3 regions of the Sporanaerobacter sp. PP17-6a genome follow, and region 1 is predicted to be linked to each of the others. Evidence: riboswitches for the same ligand, from Rfam matches in the RefSeq annotation. Region 1 holds a riboswitch; each other region holds the start of a gene.

What was found. Region 1 has a riboswitch for cobalamin ahead of PP176A_RS08505 (ABC transporter substrate-binding protein). Riboswitches for the same ligand answer to the same signal wherever they lie in the genome.
Region 2: it holds a riboswitch for cobalamin, as region 1 does, so the genes downstream of both, PP176A_RS04660 (S-layer homology domain-containing protein) here and PP176A_RS08505 (ABC transporter substrate-binding protein) in region 1, are expected to answer to the same signal.
Region 3: it holds a riboswitch for cobalamin, as region 1 does, so the genes downstream of both, PP176A_RS07620 (sirohydrochlorin cobaltochelatase) here and PP176A_RS08505 (ABC transporter substrate-binding protein) in region 1, are expected to answer to the same signal.

The regions. Positions count from the first base shown of each region.
Region 1 is NZ_FMIF01000017.1:17,748-23,327, reverse strand. It holds gene bchH (magnesium chelatase subunit H) at 1-105, opposite strand, end outside; gene PP176A_RS08515 (ABC transporter ATP-binding protein) at 225-917, opposite strand; gene PP176A_RS08510 (FecCD family ABC transporter permease) at 928-1,926, opposite strand; gene PP176A_RS08505 (ABC transporter substrate-binding protein) at 1,916-2,947, opposite strand; cobalamin riboswitch at 3,113-3,272, opposite strand; gene PP176A_RS16055 (hypothetical protein) at 3,334-3,633, opposite strand; gene lipA (lipoyl synthase) at 3,815-4,657, opposite strand; gene PP176A_RS08490 (macrolide family glycosyltransferase) at 4,769-5,580, opposite strand, start outside.
Region 2 is NZ_FMIF01000009.1:35,265-40,844, reverse strand. It holds gene PP176A_RS04675 (leucine-rich repeat domain-containing protein) at 1-554, shown strand, start outside; gene PP176A_RS04670 (S-layer homology domain-containing protein) at 702-1,604, shown strand; gene PP176A_RS04665 (PD-(D/E)XK nuclease family transposase) at 1,860-2,054, opposite strand; cobalamin riboswitch at 2,211-2,398, shown strand; gene PP176A_RS04660 (S-layer homology domain-containing protein) at 2,517-5,580, shown strand, end outside.
Region 3 is NZ_FMIF01000015.1:98,346-103,925, reverse strand. It holds gene cobM (precorrin-4 C(11)-methyltransferase) at 1-134, shown strand, start outside; gene cbiG (cobalt-precorrin 5A hydrolase) at 131-1,144, shown strand; gene cobJ (precorrin-3B C(17)-methyltransferase) at 1,145-1,885, shown strand; gene PP176A_RS07625 (cobalt-precorrin-6A reductase) at 1,882-2,646, shown strand; cobalamin riboswitch at 2,659-2,839, shown strand; gene PP176A_RS07620 (sirohydrochlorin cobaltochelatase) at 2,939-3,721, shown strand; gene PP176A_RS07615 (ABC transporter substrate-binding protein) at 3,755-4,786, shown strand; gene PP176A_RS07610 (FecCD family ABC transporter permease) at 4,866-5,580, shown strand, end outside.

The DNA.
Region 1 (5,580 bases):
AAGATTTAAATCAAGAATATTAGGATATTGTCGGTTTATCTCCTTCCCTGCTTCAATTAAGGATTTAATTCCAGGGGTTGATACAGTTATAAAAGTAATCTTCACCATAGGACCTCCCTATACTTTCTAAATGCATTCTTTCGCATAAAATCTCGGTTTTTTCGTATCTTCATCCATTGTTATTTCGGCTTTAACTTTAAAGACTTCTTCAATTGCTCCGCTTTTTAATATAATCCAGGGATCTCCTTTTGCGTATATTGGTGATCGTCAATTATAATGAGTTCGTTTGAATATCTGACCGCATGATTTATATCATGGAGTACCATGACTATAGTTATTTCTTCTTCCTTATTTAGCTTCGTTATGAGATCCATTATCTCTAATTGGTTACATATATCAAGATAAGTAGTAGGTTCATCCAGCAGAAGTATCTCCGGCTTTTGTGCAACAGACATAGCAATCCACACCCTTTGCATTTCTCCTCCTGAAAGGGTATTAATTCTTCTGTTCTGAAGCTTTATCACTCCCGTCTTCTCCATTGCCCATTGAACTATTTCACTATCTTTTCCGTCAACGGTCTCCCACCAATTTTTATAAGCATATCGCCCATATTGAACTAATCTTTTTACAGTTACATCGTTCATCGTATTATTATTTTGATTTAATATGGCTATCTTTTTAGCTACATCTTTGTTTTTCATTTTGAATATATTCTCTCCATTTAAAAAAATCTTTCCCTTTTTAGGTTTTATACTTCTGTTAATGGTCCGTATTAAAGTAGTCTTTCCACAGCCATTTGGACCAATAATAGAATAGACCTTCCCTTTTTCTATCTGTAAATTTATATCCGTTAAAACATCTTTATTTTTATAGCTTACGCTTAAACCCTCAATTGATAATATAATATTCTTATTCATCTTTAGCCTTTTACTCCCTTCTTAGCAAGAATAAAAAGAAAGGAACTCCCAGTACCGCCATTACAATTCCTACCGGTATCTCCATGGGGCTTAAAACAGTTCTTGCAAAAGTATCGCTTAGCATTAGGAGTACAGAGCCAAATAAAGCAGTTGCAGGAAACATGTATCTATAATCGTTCCCAATAACTAACCTTATACTGTGAGGCACTATAAGCCCTACAAATCCTAAAAGTCCCACAACACTTACTGCACTTGCCGCAAGAAAAGCGGCTAAAGCCGTAAATCCAAATCTTGTTGCTTCAACATTTAAGCCAATACCCCGTGCAACATCGTCCCCCAATATCAAAATATTAAGTTTGTCCGCAAATATATTTGCTAAAACAAAACCAATTATAGTGTAAGGTAAAATAGTCCAAACTTCCGGCCAGCTTCTTGATGATAAACTTCCATTCATAAAATTCAATGCTCCATGGACCCGATCACTATAAAAGACCAATATTCCTGAAATCCCTGCGGCAAAAAGAGACGATACAGCTACTCCTGCTAATACTACCCTTATAGTTTTTATGCCGCCTTTCCAGGATAAAAGATATATTATGGAGGCAGCCAACATGGCTCCCATAAAAGCTGCAATAGTCACCATTTTTATATACTGGGGAAAAACGACCAATACAATAATTCCAAATAGTCCTGCTCCGCTGCTTATACCGATTATGCTGGGATCAGCTAAGGGATTCTTCATTACCCCTTGTAAAATAGCACCTGACAGAGCAAGATTTATTCCTACCAAAGCTGCCAATATCATTCTTGGAAGCCTGATATTCCAAATTACCATTCTCTCTGGACTTCCGTCATCCTTAGAAATAACTTCAAATATCCGCTTCACCTCTACCTCAAGAGTTCCTTTTGTAAGCCCTAATATAAAAGATATAAAGAAGAGCATCGCTAAGATAGCAATAACAGTTATTTTAAATCCCTTTTTGTCCCTGAGAGAAATATCATTTTCCATCCTGATGAGTCACCTCTCCATATATTTCCGGATATATACTCTTTGCCATATATTCTATTGCTTCACTATAATAAGGACCTGCATTATATAAGAAATACTGTTGGGGAAGATAAATAACTCGTCCCTCTTGAACGGCTTTTACTCCCTTCCATACGGGGTTACTCTTAAATTCCTCTTCCATAGTCTTTTTGGCCTCTTCGTCATCAGATATCATACTTGTAACCAGAACATAATCAGGATTCTTTTTCACTATGTATTCCACATCCAACGGAGTAGTTTCCGAGCCTATAGTATCGGGAGGCAAATCGGATGCAATATTGTCAAGTTTTAAAATTTTAGCTACATCTCCTGCTATACTATTGTCCAACTTAACAGCAATAGTTTTGGCTGTTATATATAATATGACCACGGATTTATTGTCTTTGGGCAGTTTAGATACTATTTCTTCTTTCTTATTCTTTAGAGCTTCTATCTTTGCTTCAGCTGATTTTTCATTTCCCAGTATCTTGCCGAAGGCATTATAAGTTGCTATTACATCATCATAGCTTCTTATATTAGTAGTAATCACCTTAAACCCAATATCCCTTAATTTATCCGCCTGTGTCCCTTGAGTGCCGGCCTGAGCTATAATTAAATCCGGTTTAAGGGATACTACGGATTCCATATCTATGGAATATACAGGCCCTATCTGTGGAAGATCGTTTATTTCCTTCTTATATTCGGATATCAATTTTAAATTATCTGTTATATTAGACGTACATATGGATTTTCCCCCCAAATCGTACCATATATTTAAGGGGGTGCCTGATAAAACAGCTACCTTTTCCGGTTTCTTTTCTAAGATAGTTTCTTTCTTGAGAAAATCCTTTATCTTTAACGGATAATTATTTCCCTCTACAGTTATGGGAAGGTCTTGAGTATTGCTCAACCCGCCTGTCTCAGTAGTTTTAGTATACCCCGAAACGCTAAATATCAACATAATCACAACTAATGGCAACAATATCCTTTTATAGAACTTCACCTTTTTCATCCTCTCTTTTTATAAAAAAATAAGAACTTCATTAAAGCAATAATCATGGCTAATGAAGTTCTTATAAGCTTATTAAATAATCTTTATTATATAAAATTCAATAAAGCAAAAATTCTTCTAAAATAATAATCAGCTTTCTCCATCCACCGTAGAGTTATTTCTGCTAATAAATAGGTAGGTTTTCTGACTTAAGATTCATCATCTTTTCTGTCTTCCCAGTTTCCCAGTGACATTTAGAAAAGACTCTTCCTTTACAGCGGCGGGACCGTGAGGGATTTTCACCCTGCTTCCCTAGCCCTATTCATTCTTATATTCAATTCTCATCTATTATATTAAATATAGTGATATCAATTGTCAAGACAAATTTTACTTTGCCATCAACGTCTGCGCCAAGCAGCTCTTACGCCAAACACCACTAATCCTATCATCAGCAGGATACCAATTAGCGCAGCGCCGGGTGCGTCATCGGTTTCCCCAATGTAAATGCCGGCAATGCCAATCAATATCCCGATGACAAAGAGACAGGCAGCGATACACCAGGCCTTGCGCCTAACTTTCTTCAAAAAGTCTACCTCTTTATCCGTCGTTGGCGGCAGCGGTATATTGACAGGAGATTTCATCTTTTCATAGTCCGAGCGGCAATCGTCACATTCCTTTAAATGCTGTTCGACCTCCATTTGTACACGCTTTGGGCGTATTCTTTGTATATTTCTTCAATGCGGGCACCCACTACCTCGCCTCCTTTTAATTGATTCTGCTTATATATCCCAAAAACGAATGTTTCGTTACAGAGGGAAAAAATATTTTGAACAAAAGCGGAGAGAAATATTTCTGCAGTCTTACCGTCCCCTTCATGTCTTAAAAATTCTCTGCATAGTAAGAACTTCTAACGAGAGGTGCCGATGCCACTCTCTTAAAACCCATGGATAACGCGATTTCTTTATATTCGTAAAATGTTTCAGGAGTAACATATTCCACTACCGGAATATGGGATTTGCTGGGCTGCAAATATTGCCCCAATGTCAGCATGTCACAATCAACTTCTCTTAATCTTCTAAATACATTTATTATCTGTTCTTTAGTTTCACCCAAGCCTAACATCATACCCGATTTAGTCCTCATATTTGGTTTTGTCTTCTTTACATAACCAAGTAATTCTATAGATCTATCGAATACCGCCATAGGTCTAATCTTATAATATAATTCCGGTACTGTTTCTACATTATGATTCAGTATGTTTGGTTCTGAATTTATGATAATATCTATTAATTCCTTATTTCCTTGCATATCAGGTATAAGCAGTTCAATTGTTACCTTTGGGGCAGTCTTTCTTATTTTCTCTACAACTCTTGCAAACTGATTAGCTCCTTGATCTTCCAAATCATCCCTAGTAACAGATGTAATAACGGCATGTTTTAAACCAAGCTTAGCTACAGCCTTAGCTACGTTTTCCGGTTCCATGGGGTTTATTTTTTCGGGCTTTTTCTTAGTTACATTGCAAAAGGTACAGTTTCTGGTACAATTTCTACCTAATATCATAAATGTGGCAGTTCCTCTTTCATAGCACTCCATCCTATTAGGACAATTGGCTTCATTGCATACGGTATTTAAAGAAAGTTCTGAAATCAAAGAGTTTACCTTACCTGATACATTTCCACCTTGTATTTTTACTTTAATCCATTCCGGTTTTTCTAAATGCATTTGTTATTCCTCCGTATTTAAATTTATATCCAGCAGTCCATTAATAAATTCATCTGTTGATAATCCAAGGATATAGTCATTAATATCTAAATTATCCTATTTCAGCCACATCTATTCTTCTGCAATCCTGCCGATAACCTCCGCTGCTTTTTTTGCACCCCCGGATAGTTTAAGGCTTTCTGATAATTTTACGGCATTTTCCTGATAAGAATCATATTCTAGAATCGTCTGCACCGCTTCTTTCATATCTTTGGGGTTATCATTTTTTAAATAAACTCCGGCACCTAAAGTCACAACTCTTTCAGCTACCATGCGTTGTTCTTGATGCTGGGGAAATAATACCATCGGTACGCCATAATATAAGCTTTCGTTAACGCTGTTCATTCCGCTATGTGTTATAAAAACATCTGTATTTTGTAATACTTTTATTTGTTCAACCTTGTTCTTTATTTCAAAATTCTCAGGTATTTCTCCCAACGATGAAATATCCGTGCTTTCGCCTACGGACATGATAACATCAAATTCGCCATCACCAAATGCCATCAAACATTTTTTATAAAATTCATTATTTTTATTGTTTACGGTCCCAAGGGAAATATAGATAAGTTTCTTATCACTATTTCGTGGTCCCGCCAATATATCGGAAACAGAAGGACCCACAAAAAAATATTTATTTGAAAATGTGTTCGCTAACGGTTGAAACTCCTTTGAAGTATACACAATAGTGTATGTTTCATTGTCATTTTGGATGAGAGAAATAAAATTATCAACAGCATATCCATAGTCATTCAATTGTTTAATTTTTTTCTTGATACGATGCATTCCTTTAATCATCCGTACCATTTCCATTAAATTTTGTTTCATCATCTTTGCGGTATATTGGTTAAAAGCAAAGGAAGTGGTAGAGCAAACATATTTTATAT
Region 2 (5,580 bases), on a different contig from region 1:
TTATCGATGAAAAAGCCTTTTATAGTTGTGTAAACCTAAAAGAAGCGACTTTAAATGAGGGGTTAAAAACAATAGGAAATGGTACATTTCAAGGAACGGCAATAAAAGAAATAGATATTCCGGGAAGTGTTGAAAGCATCCGTGAAAAAGCCTTTTATAGTTGTATAAATCTAAAAGAAGTGATTTTAAATGAGGGGTTAAAAACAATAAGCCGTCTTGCATTTGGTTCTACGGCAGTAGAAGAAATAGATATTCCGGGAAGTATTGGAAGTATCGATACCTCTGCTTTTTATAGTTGTACAAGCCTAAAAGAAGTGACTTTACATGAAGGGTTAAAAACAATAGGCTATGGTGCATTTCAAGGAGTGGCAATAGAAGAAATAGATATTCCTTCAACTATTGAGAAAATAGGGAGTAAAATATTTGATAAGGCAAAAATACAAAAGATAACGGTTTTAAATAAAAAAGAAAACATAGATATTGCGGAAGATGCTTTCCCGGCAGAAATTGAAGTTGTATATAAGGAGGATGAAGTGGAACCGGGAAAACCCTAGGAACCTGAGAAACCTGAAGGACCAGGAAAACCCGATAATTCAGACGACTCGAATTCAAATACGTCGAACGGTTCGGGAAAAACAACAACCGATTCGGATAAATCGACATCGACGGAAACAAAAGAAAGTGTAAAAGAACCGTTGGAAGTGGAAATACCCGTAGGTTTGAAAACCGAAAAAGAAATAAAATTAGAGAACGGAAAAATCAAGATTTCACCGGACACCTTTGGGGTAAAAGTAAAGCTTACGGCTAAGCAAGACGGTTCGACTTTGGAGTTAAATGCTGTGGATGAAAAAGGAAATACTGCAGAAATTAAGAAACCCATAGAGGTTCAAATAGCATTTGATGGAGAAGTAAAAAATCCTGACAATGTAACAGCAGTACTGATAAATGAAGACGGAACCGAAGAGTCTGTAGGCGGAGTTTATGATGAGGCGACTAAGACTATAAAGTTCTTGACAAACAAATGCGGAAAATTCGTAGTAAAAGAAGGAAGTAAGGAATTTAAAGATACGTCGGATGTGGAATGGGCGAAATCTGCAATAGAGTCTATGACGGTAAAGGGTATAATAAAAGGGAAAACGGAAAGTGAGTTTGTGCCATCGGATAATATTACAAGAGCGGAATTTGCCGCATTGGTTTCCAGAATGTTGAAATTAAATGAAAATTCAAATGGAGACATTCCTTTTGCGGATGTGGATAAAGATGAATGGTACTATGATTCGGTATCTGCAGTATACCAGAGTGGCCTGATCAACGGGAAATCAGATACGTCCTTTGATCCGAAAGGGAATATTACGAGAGAAGAAATGATTAAAATAATAGGAAATATATTGAAAAATAAATCATATGACAATAAAGATGAAAAAGCATTAGATAGATTTGAAGATAAAGATTCCATAGCATCATGGGCAAAGGACTCTGCAGCCATAGCAGTTCAGAATGGAGTTGTCGGAGGATTTGACGGTAACTTTATGCCGAAGAAAAATGTAACCCGTGCTGAAACCGCAGTGATGTTATATAGATTGTATGAATTGATCATGAGATAAATAAGGAATCCCGATTCGAGGATTGACCTTGAATCGGGATTCCTTATTTAGTAATGGGTAATGTAAAATAATCTGTGCTTTTGTGAAAATAAATAATTTTCTTTGTAATCTATTAGTTGTTATTTATACTAATTATTGACAAAAATGAGTGTTATTTTATTATAATGTTTACATAAAATATTTTACATTACTTTTTTAATAATTGGCATATATTGTTTATATAAATTATTTATTCTGTAATTCTTTTATTTCTTTTTACTTTAACTTCGGCAGTTCCAAAAAGTGAATCTGAAGGTCTTCGGTCAGCGGAAAATATTTATCCTTTTCCAATATCTTAAAACTGCTGTGAAGCTTTTTATTTTGAGGAATCATATCATAATCCGTTATATTCACGGATATTGTTTTCTTTAAAGCAGAATAATCTTCCGATTTGTTTATATATTTTATCATGTTATTCAGAATTTTTATACCGAAATATTTTAAAAATATCAACTGTTAAAAAGGAGAATATTTGACGATCACTTCGTGTTTTTCTTTTTATGATGTTGTTTATAATCAAAATATGTTATATAATAAAGATAGATTTGAAAGTAAACTATTGAAATAATTGAATATTACCTTTAGGTTCTCTGTTTTTAGAGATTAAAAGGGAATCAGGTGAAAATCCTGAGCGATCCGGTCACTGTAAGTGGGGAGCGGCCTTTCAAATATACCACTGAAAATTTTATTTTTGGGAAGGGGAAAGGTAACGTTGAGCCATAAGTCAGGAGACCTGCCTATATGGGGATAACGTTAACCTTCCGGGATTGAGGTAAAATGAAATTTATTATAAAGTGCTGACTGTTAAAAAGTCTCGGATTCTATGTGAAACCGGGGCTTTTATTTTTTTAGTTATAAAGAGGGGGAATATTAATGAAAAGGTTCAAACGTATTTTATCATTATGTATAATACTGACAATGATATTTACTAACGGGAGTTCTTTTTATGGAGAAATCTTTCGTTCTAAGGATTTTCCGAAGAGTATATCATATGCACAGGACAATTTAAATACGGAAAATCCTACAGATGAAGAAAACAGCGTAATTTCTGAGAAATCCAACAAGGAAAATACAACAATTCCGGAGAAGGGAGAGGAAGGAACGGAGGATACCGTGACTTCGGAAGAATCCGAGGAAAACAAGGATATTGTTCCTAATGAGGAGAGTCAAGAAAAGTCCGAACAGAATGATGAAATTAAAGAACAGTCGGAAGTGTCTGAAGGGATAAGCTTTGATAAAGATACATTTTCGGCAGAGGAAAATATAACAGGAGCCATAAATTATCCTGAACATAAAAACGAAAATGTGGATGTAATTTTTTATGATAGCTATACCGGAGAAGATAAAGGTTCGGTAGGCAATGTAACATTGGATGACAACGGGACAGGTAATATTGACATTTCGATACCGGGAGATCTTGCATCCAACGACATAAATGACAATATGTATGCTCTGAAATTTGTCATTGGAGATTCGGAGCTGTCCGTCAAAAAGGTAAATGTAGATTTCAGCGGTATGGTTAAATATGATAAAGAAGAAGTTTATGCTTCTAGGGATAACAGCATTGCCGTTTCCATAGATGAAAAAATTTTTAATGAGAATTTAAAAGTATATCTGGTAAATCCGGATAATGATGAAACAATACTGATTGCGGAAAAACCAGAGTCCAAGGATATGATTTTATCCGTTCCTGAGGATTTAAAATGGGGGAAAGCTCTTTTAAGAATAGAATCGGATTTGGAAACCTATACTTTGCCTTTCCCACTGAAAGAAAATGTTCTTCTCCATGAACAGACCGAAATACCCGAAGGGATAAGCTTTGATAAAGATATATTTTCGTCAGGGGAAAATATAACAGGTACTATAAATTATCCCGAGCATGTAAACGAAGATGTTGATATAATTTTTTATGATAGCTATACCGGAGAAGATAAAGGTTCGGTAGACAGTGTAACATTGGATGATAACGGGACGGGCCGTATTGACATTTCAATACCGGGAAATCTTGTATCCAACGACATAAATGACAATATGTATGCTTTAAAATTTGCCGTTGGTGATTCGGAACTGTCTGTCGAAAAAGTAAATATAGATTTTACTGATATTGTTACTTATGATAAAGATAGAATTAATACCTATGATGATACCGGAAAATTTGCCAATGACAGCATAACTGCCACTATAAATGAAGAAATTTATAACCCTGATTTAAAAATATATTTGGTTAATTCTTATACGAATGAATCAAGACCAGTAGAAAATACTGGTTCGGATATAGAGATATCTATTCCTGAAGATTTAAAATGGGCTAAAGCCGTTCTGAAAATAGAATCGGGCTCGGATATTTACACTGTACCGTTTCCGCTGAATCCGATAGTTACTTACAATAAAGGCAGTGTAGGCGCAGGAGAAAGCTTTGTTATAAATTTAAATATTCCTGAAAAAGCCAATAGCACTATTACTTATGTAAACATTATAGATACAACAGATTCCTCTTCAAAATTGAAGATTATAGGAGACAAACCATCTTTAGATAATGAGGGCAGATATACTTCCAATGAAATTGTTCTCAGTGATGAGGTATTAAAATATGGAACTCCGGGATTGAGGATTCGTTTATCCTCTCCAACCAAAGATTACTATGTTCCCTTTATCAATGTTGAAAATCCCGTTTCGAAATTTGATATAGGAGAAAACAGAATATTTGAGGCCAATAAGGATACTATAACGGCTGATATCGAAGCTACTGATTTAGCGGGAAAAGATTTTGAATTGGTTATTAAAGGTGAAACCGAAGATGGAGAGGATGAAAACAAGACCTTAAAGGAAGGACAATTTGACAGTAGTGGGAAAGCCAGTGTAGAGATTTTTCTAACTAAAGATATAAAGCCACTCAAATACGACTTAGTTCTTGAATCGGAGGGAATCGAGTATAAGCAGATTCCCATAAGAATAGTATATAGTCCTATGACCTTTGAGGCGGACAGATATGATCAAAATAATTTTATTCAGGGAAAATTCTATGCGGTATATGGTGAACCTGACTCTGAAGACGGATATGAGCCGGTTGATTCTTATAAAGCAGTATGGGGAAAAGATGTTGAATTTAATATAAATGTAAATTTAGGAGAGAAAGTCAACAAAGATTTTACTGTCACGCTGTCACCAGCGCTAGGTAGTGGAATAGAAACAGATGAAATTGAGGTTTCCGGCAGTACAGATTCTAATGGACTAGCAACTGTAAAGTTTACTTTGCCTCGTGATTTGAAATTAAGGGAAGACCAAGGGTCTACCAATTATTTATTTAATTTGGTTGTAGATGGCGAAACGTTATATAGTACAAGTTTAGAATGGGTTTTTTCCGTAAGAGAGTATTCGAAAATAAATAAAACAACTGACGGAAACAAATTGTATGTGGAACTTAATACTCCGGCCTGGGTTGACGGAGAAGTTACCTTGTCTCTCAATAATGAAAGTTCGGGGCAGGGAATCCCAATAGACGGAAAATCCATATATTCTTTAAATTTAGACGAAAAAGGGAAATATGAAGGAGAAATTCCTCTTCCCGACAAACTCGAGGGAGGTTCTTATAGCCTCCAGATAAGATACGGGGAAATTTATACTGCTGCTCTACAAGTACGCTATACGGCGGATATCACGATTAGTGTAGACAGTCTGATATTTAAGGATACCACATTTGACTTGAGCGTTAGATTAGATAGAGAGTCTTATAAAGGGAAAGAATACGAACTCAAAGTTTATGATTATATAAATAGGAAATATCCGTTGATTAGTGGGGAAGAAGTAGTGTTATCCCAAGGGATTTTGGAGGGCAATATTAATACAGGATTAAATACTCCCGAGAACATGGAAAAACTGAACCAACTTCCCAGCGGAAAATATGCTTTGGAGTTTTCAATTGATGGTGATAAATATT
Region 3 (5,580 bases), on a different contig from region 1:
TAGCGGAAAAGGTTAAAAAAGAAGGAATAACTAAAACTGCACAGATCCTTGTAGGAGATTTTCTTGGGGATGAGTATGAACTGTCCAAGCTGTATGACAGCAATTTTAGTCACGGGTATAGGAGAGCAAAATGAACTGGGCAATAGTTACTCTGACAAAAGGAGGTACCCGTCAGGCCAAGAGAGTAAAAAAATCGTTGGATAATATTAGGATAGATATATATACCCTAAAAAAATGGTCTGATAAGGAAACTTTGACTATAGATAAAAAATTGAGCGAATTCGTGGGCAGCATATTTTATGAATACGATATTATACTGTTTATCATGGCTGCGGGAATAGTGGTGAGGAGTATAGCTAAGTATTTGGTAAGCAAAACTACGGACCCCGGCATAATAGTTATGGATGAGAAGGGACAGTTTGTAATAAGTTTAATTTCGGGCCATTTGGGAGGAGCTAATGACGCGGCATGTTTATTGGCAGACAGAGTAGGAGGGCAGGCCGTGATAACCACTTCTTCCGATGTCAGAGGATTGATAGCCGTTGATACTTTGGCGGAGAAATTAAACTGTCGGGTATCCGACATGTTAAATGCCAAAGATGTTACTGCCCTTATAGTAAATGATGAATTGGTAGGGATAAAGTCAGATATAAGAATAGATATAAAACTTCCGGATAATATAGTGGAATCTGCGAAGGGAAAGGGAATGATATACATAACAAACAAAGTTTTGGACATCTCCTCTTCCAATGAAGTACAGCTTATACCTAAAAATATAATCATAGGAATAGGTTGTAAAAGGGGAATTCCTAAGGAAGCTATAATATCGGCTGTAGCAGAAGCATTGAATTCTTTAAACATTGACGTAAGAAGTATAAAGCATTTTGCAACGGTGGATCTTAAGAAAAATGAAGCAGGAATATTTGAAGCTGCCCGATATTATGATGCTGAAGTTAAAATAGTTTCCAGAGAAGAAATAAAAACTGTGGAAAAGAATTTTAGCTGTTCCGAGTTTGTGAAAAAGACTATAGGGGTTGGCGGGGTCTGTGAACCCTGTGCAATGCTTACCGCTTCGGGAGGACATTTTCTTATGACCAAAAAATCTTATAATGGAATAACCTTATCTGTATGGGAGGAAATATAGGTGGACAAGACAGGAAAAATATTTGTAGTCGGAATAGGTCCCGGCAATATTGAACATATGACCTTTGAAGCCAGAAATGCTATTGAAAAATCGGATGTAATAGTTGGATATAAAACTTATGTGGACTTGATAGAAGATATAATAAGAGATAAAGAAGTAGCTTCGACGGGCATGAAAAAAGAGAAAGAAAGATGTGAAGAAGCCTTAAAATATGCGGAAGAAGGGAATACCGTATCATTGATAAGCAGTGGGGATGCCGGTGTTTACGGAATGGCGGGAATAATTTTGGAAATAGTTTTTAAAAGCAAAAGCTCCGTAGAGGTAGAAGTAGTACCGGGGATTACTGCTGCAAATGCAGCGGCGGCTTCTCTGGGAGCGCCTATTATGCACGACTATGTTACGATAAGTTTGAGTGATTTACTTACGGATTGGAGTTTAATTGAAAAAAGGCTTCACTGTGCAGGAGAAGGGGATTTTGTAGTATGTTTGTATAATCCTAAGAGCAAGGGAAGACAAAAGGAAATAGAAAAAGCAAGAGAAATACTTCTTAAATATAAAAAAAATGATACATTAGTGGGGATAGTCAGGAACGCTAAAAGAAAGGGAGAATCATGTGTTATAACTACACTTGAAGATATGCTTAAATATGATATAGATATGTTTACCACGATTATTGTCGGAAATTCACATACCTATATGGCAAAAGGCAAAATGATAACACCGAGAGGGTATGCAATATGATATTGGTATTGTCAGGGACATCTGACGGAAGAAAGATAATAGAATTGTTGTTTCAAAGAGGATATGACGTTATAGCTTCTACAGCTACGAAGTATGGAGGAATACTAATAGAATCCGATTGTAATGCGGAAGTAATATCCGAAAAAATGGAACAAGGGGATATGGAAAAGTTGATACGGAAAAGAAAAATAGAATGTATAGTAGATGCTACTCATCCCTATGCCGAAAAGGTTTCGGTCAATGCCATGGCAGCATGTAAATCTATGGGAATAAAATATTTAAGATATGAAAGAAAGGGAAACTCCTATGATAAGACAGATGGAGTATCTTGTTTTCCCGATTATGATAAAGCTATATCATACTTAAAGGGAACTAAAGGAAATATACTTTTGACTGTCGGCAGCAATAACCTTCAGCTTTTTACTTCATCTTTAGAGATTGACAGACTGTATGCGAGAGTTTTGCCTACCTATTCTGTGATAAAAAAATGTGAGGACCTGAGGCTTCTTCCAAAGCAGATAATAGCGGCCCAAGGACCTTTTACAGAGGAATTCAATAAGGCCATGTATAATAATTATAATATAAAATATATGGTAACTAAGGACAGCGGAGATGAGGGAGGAACCGAAGAAAAGATTAAAGGAGCTATAGAAACAGGAGTAAATGTGGTGTTGATAAAACGCCCTAAAATAAATTATATAAATTTATATGATAATATATATGATATAATTAAAGTTATTGATAAAGATTTAAAGAAATAATCTTGTATAATTAAATAGCTTAAAATTACAGGTTTTTTGAAATTAAAAGGGAAAGCGGTGAAAAATCCGCTGCAGCCCCCGCTACTGTAAATAGGAACGAAATCATACAATTACCACTGGAAGCTTTTCTGGGAAGGTATTGAGAGTAGGATGAACTATTAGCCAGGAGACCTGCCTGTAACTTTTATAAATAAGCCTTCGGAGGGAAGTGGTTGTTTACATGTAAGTTTTATTTATATATAACCATAGCAGAAAAGGCCATGGTTTTTTTATTTGAGATAAGGAGGGAATAATGGAGAAAGGAATTATTGTGGCAAGTTTTGGCACCACCTTTGAGGAAGCCGAAAAATTATGTATAAAAAGCATAGAAAAGAGGGTGAAGAAGGAGTTTAACGGATATTATACGGAAAGGGCTTTTACTTCCCAGATGGTGATTAATAAACTTAAGAAAAGGGATGGAATATCAGTAAATAATGTAACAGAAGCATTGGGGAAGATGAAAAACGAAGGTATTTCCCAAATATATATACAATCCCTTCATATAATACCAGGTCATGAATACAATAAGCTCGTAAATCAGGCAGAATTGTTTAAAAAAGAAAATCAGGATATCATTGTAAAAATAGGAGTACCGCTGTTATACGATGATACAGATTATGAAAGGACAGTAAATTCAATTGAAATTCCGCAAATTAAACCTGATGAGGCATTGGTTTTTATGGGACATGGTACAGATCATAGCTCGGATACCAGTTATAGTCTGTTGGAAAAATATTTTAGAAAGGAATATTCAGACAATATATTTATCGGAACAATGGAAGGAAGTATAACGTTAGGGAATATAATACCTCAACTCTTCCGGAGAAAGATAAAAAAAATTATACTAATGCCCTTTATGTTGGTAACGGGGGATCACGTAATCAACGATATGGCTGGCGATAAAGGCAGTTCATGGAAGAATACGTTAATCAAAGACGGTTTTGAGGTTGAAGTGAATATGCTTGGATTAGGTCAGAATAAAAAAATTCAAGATATATTCATATCTCACTTAAAAACCGTCATAGAAAATAACTGATTATTGAAAAGAATATTTTAGGAGGAATGAAATATGAAAAAGACAAAGATGTTGTTATTATTTTTGGTAGTTGTGATGGCTGTATCAATATTTAGCGGATGTCAAAACACTAAAGATGTAAACGGTTCGGATAATGATGATGCTAAAGAAGAAACGAAGAAAGAAGAAGAGAATAAACCAGTATCAGAATACGGGGTTACTGTTAATAAGGATAATGTAGTATTTACAGATGCCAGAGGAAAAGAAGTAACCATAAAAAAGAACCCTGAAAGGGTTGTCTGCTTATACAATTCATATCTTGACATCTGGGATAGCTGTGGCGGAAAAGTAATAGGAAAGGTAGAAGAAGCCGAGGAAAAACCTATTGAAAATGCTAAATCCGCTGAAGTTGTAGGAAGCCCCGGTTCTCCGAGCCTTGAAAAGATATTGGCATTAAAACCTGATTTAGTCATTTTGACTAATGACTTTAAAGGTCAAGCATCACTGATTCCGTCATTGGAACAAAATAACATTCAGGTTATTGATTTAGCTAATACTTATTTAAAGGATTATTATATGACTGTAAGGCTTTTCACGGGGATTACCGGAAGAGAAGACCTGTATGAAAAACACACCAATGAAGTAAAAAAGAAAGTAGATGAAATAATAGCAAAAGTACCGAAAGACAAAAAATATAAAGTGCTAATAGTATTTGCTACTGCTAAAAATATTACAGTCAGGAATTCGGAATCAATGGTGGGGGAAATGCTCAAGGATTTAAACACCATAAATATATCCGATACTGCGGCAAATTCGTCTGATGCAAAGGTCTTCAGCATGGAAAAAATAATACAGGAAGATCCGGATTTCATATTTGTACAAACTATGGGAAGCGATAAAGAGGAAATAATGGCAAGATTGAAACAGGATGTGGAAGATAATCCGGCTTGGAGCTCTCTTACTGCTGTGAAGAATGACAGATATATAATTCTTTCTAAGGACTTGTACTTATATAAACCAAATGCAAAATATCCCGATGCTTATGAAGGCTTAGCAAAAATACTTTATCCGGATATATTCAAATAAAAAGATTGGCATGGCTGTATAGTCTTTATATAAAAGACTATACAGCTATTAAAATGCTTAATACTAAGGGGAATAAAATATGACTGATAGCAATATAAAAAAAGAAAGAATTAAAAAGAAGGTTATTTTACTGATTTTTATAGCTTTGACTGTAATCAGTTTTTTTATAAGCATAGGAAATGGAGCGGTAAAGGTACATCCAAAGGAAATAATAAATGCGGTATTCTTTGAAAAATCCACAGTGAACTATCAAATAATATGGAACGTCAGATTGCCGAGAACTATAGTAGCAGCCCTCGTTGGGACATGTCTTGCATTATCGGGAGCCATATTGCAGGGTGTTATGAGAAACCCATTAGCGGCGCCAAATATCATAGGAGTTTCCTCTGGAGCCGGACTTATGACATTATTAATTCTGATACTCTTTCCGGATTTCTACTATTTGGCACCTATAGGTGCATTTATAGGTGCACTTCTGGCCACACTTTTTATATATTTTTTAGCGTGGAAGGAAGGTGTTGTACCAACGAGATTGATACTGGCCGGAGTTGCCGTTTCTTCCTTATTGGGAGCGGGAACAAACGCCTTGATGACGTTTTATCCGAACAAGGTGGCAGGAGTTATAGGCTTCATGGTGGGGGGCCTTTCATCTACTACGTGGCAGCAGGTAAAAATTATATTTCCTTATGCAGCTATAGGGATTTTTTTGATTTTATTGATACCAAACAAACTGAATATACTGATGATGGGAGACGAAGTAGCTACAAGCCTTGGATTAAATGTTGAAAGAACAA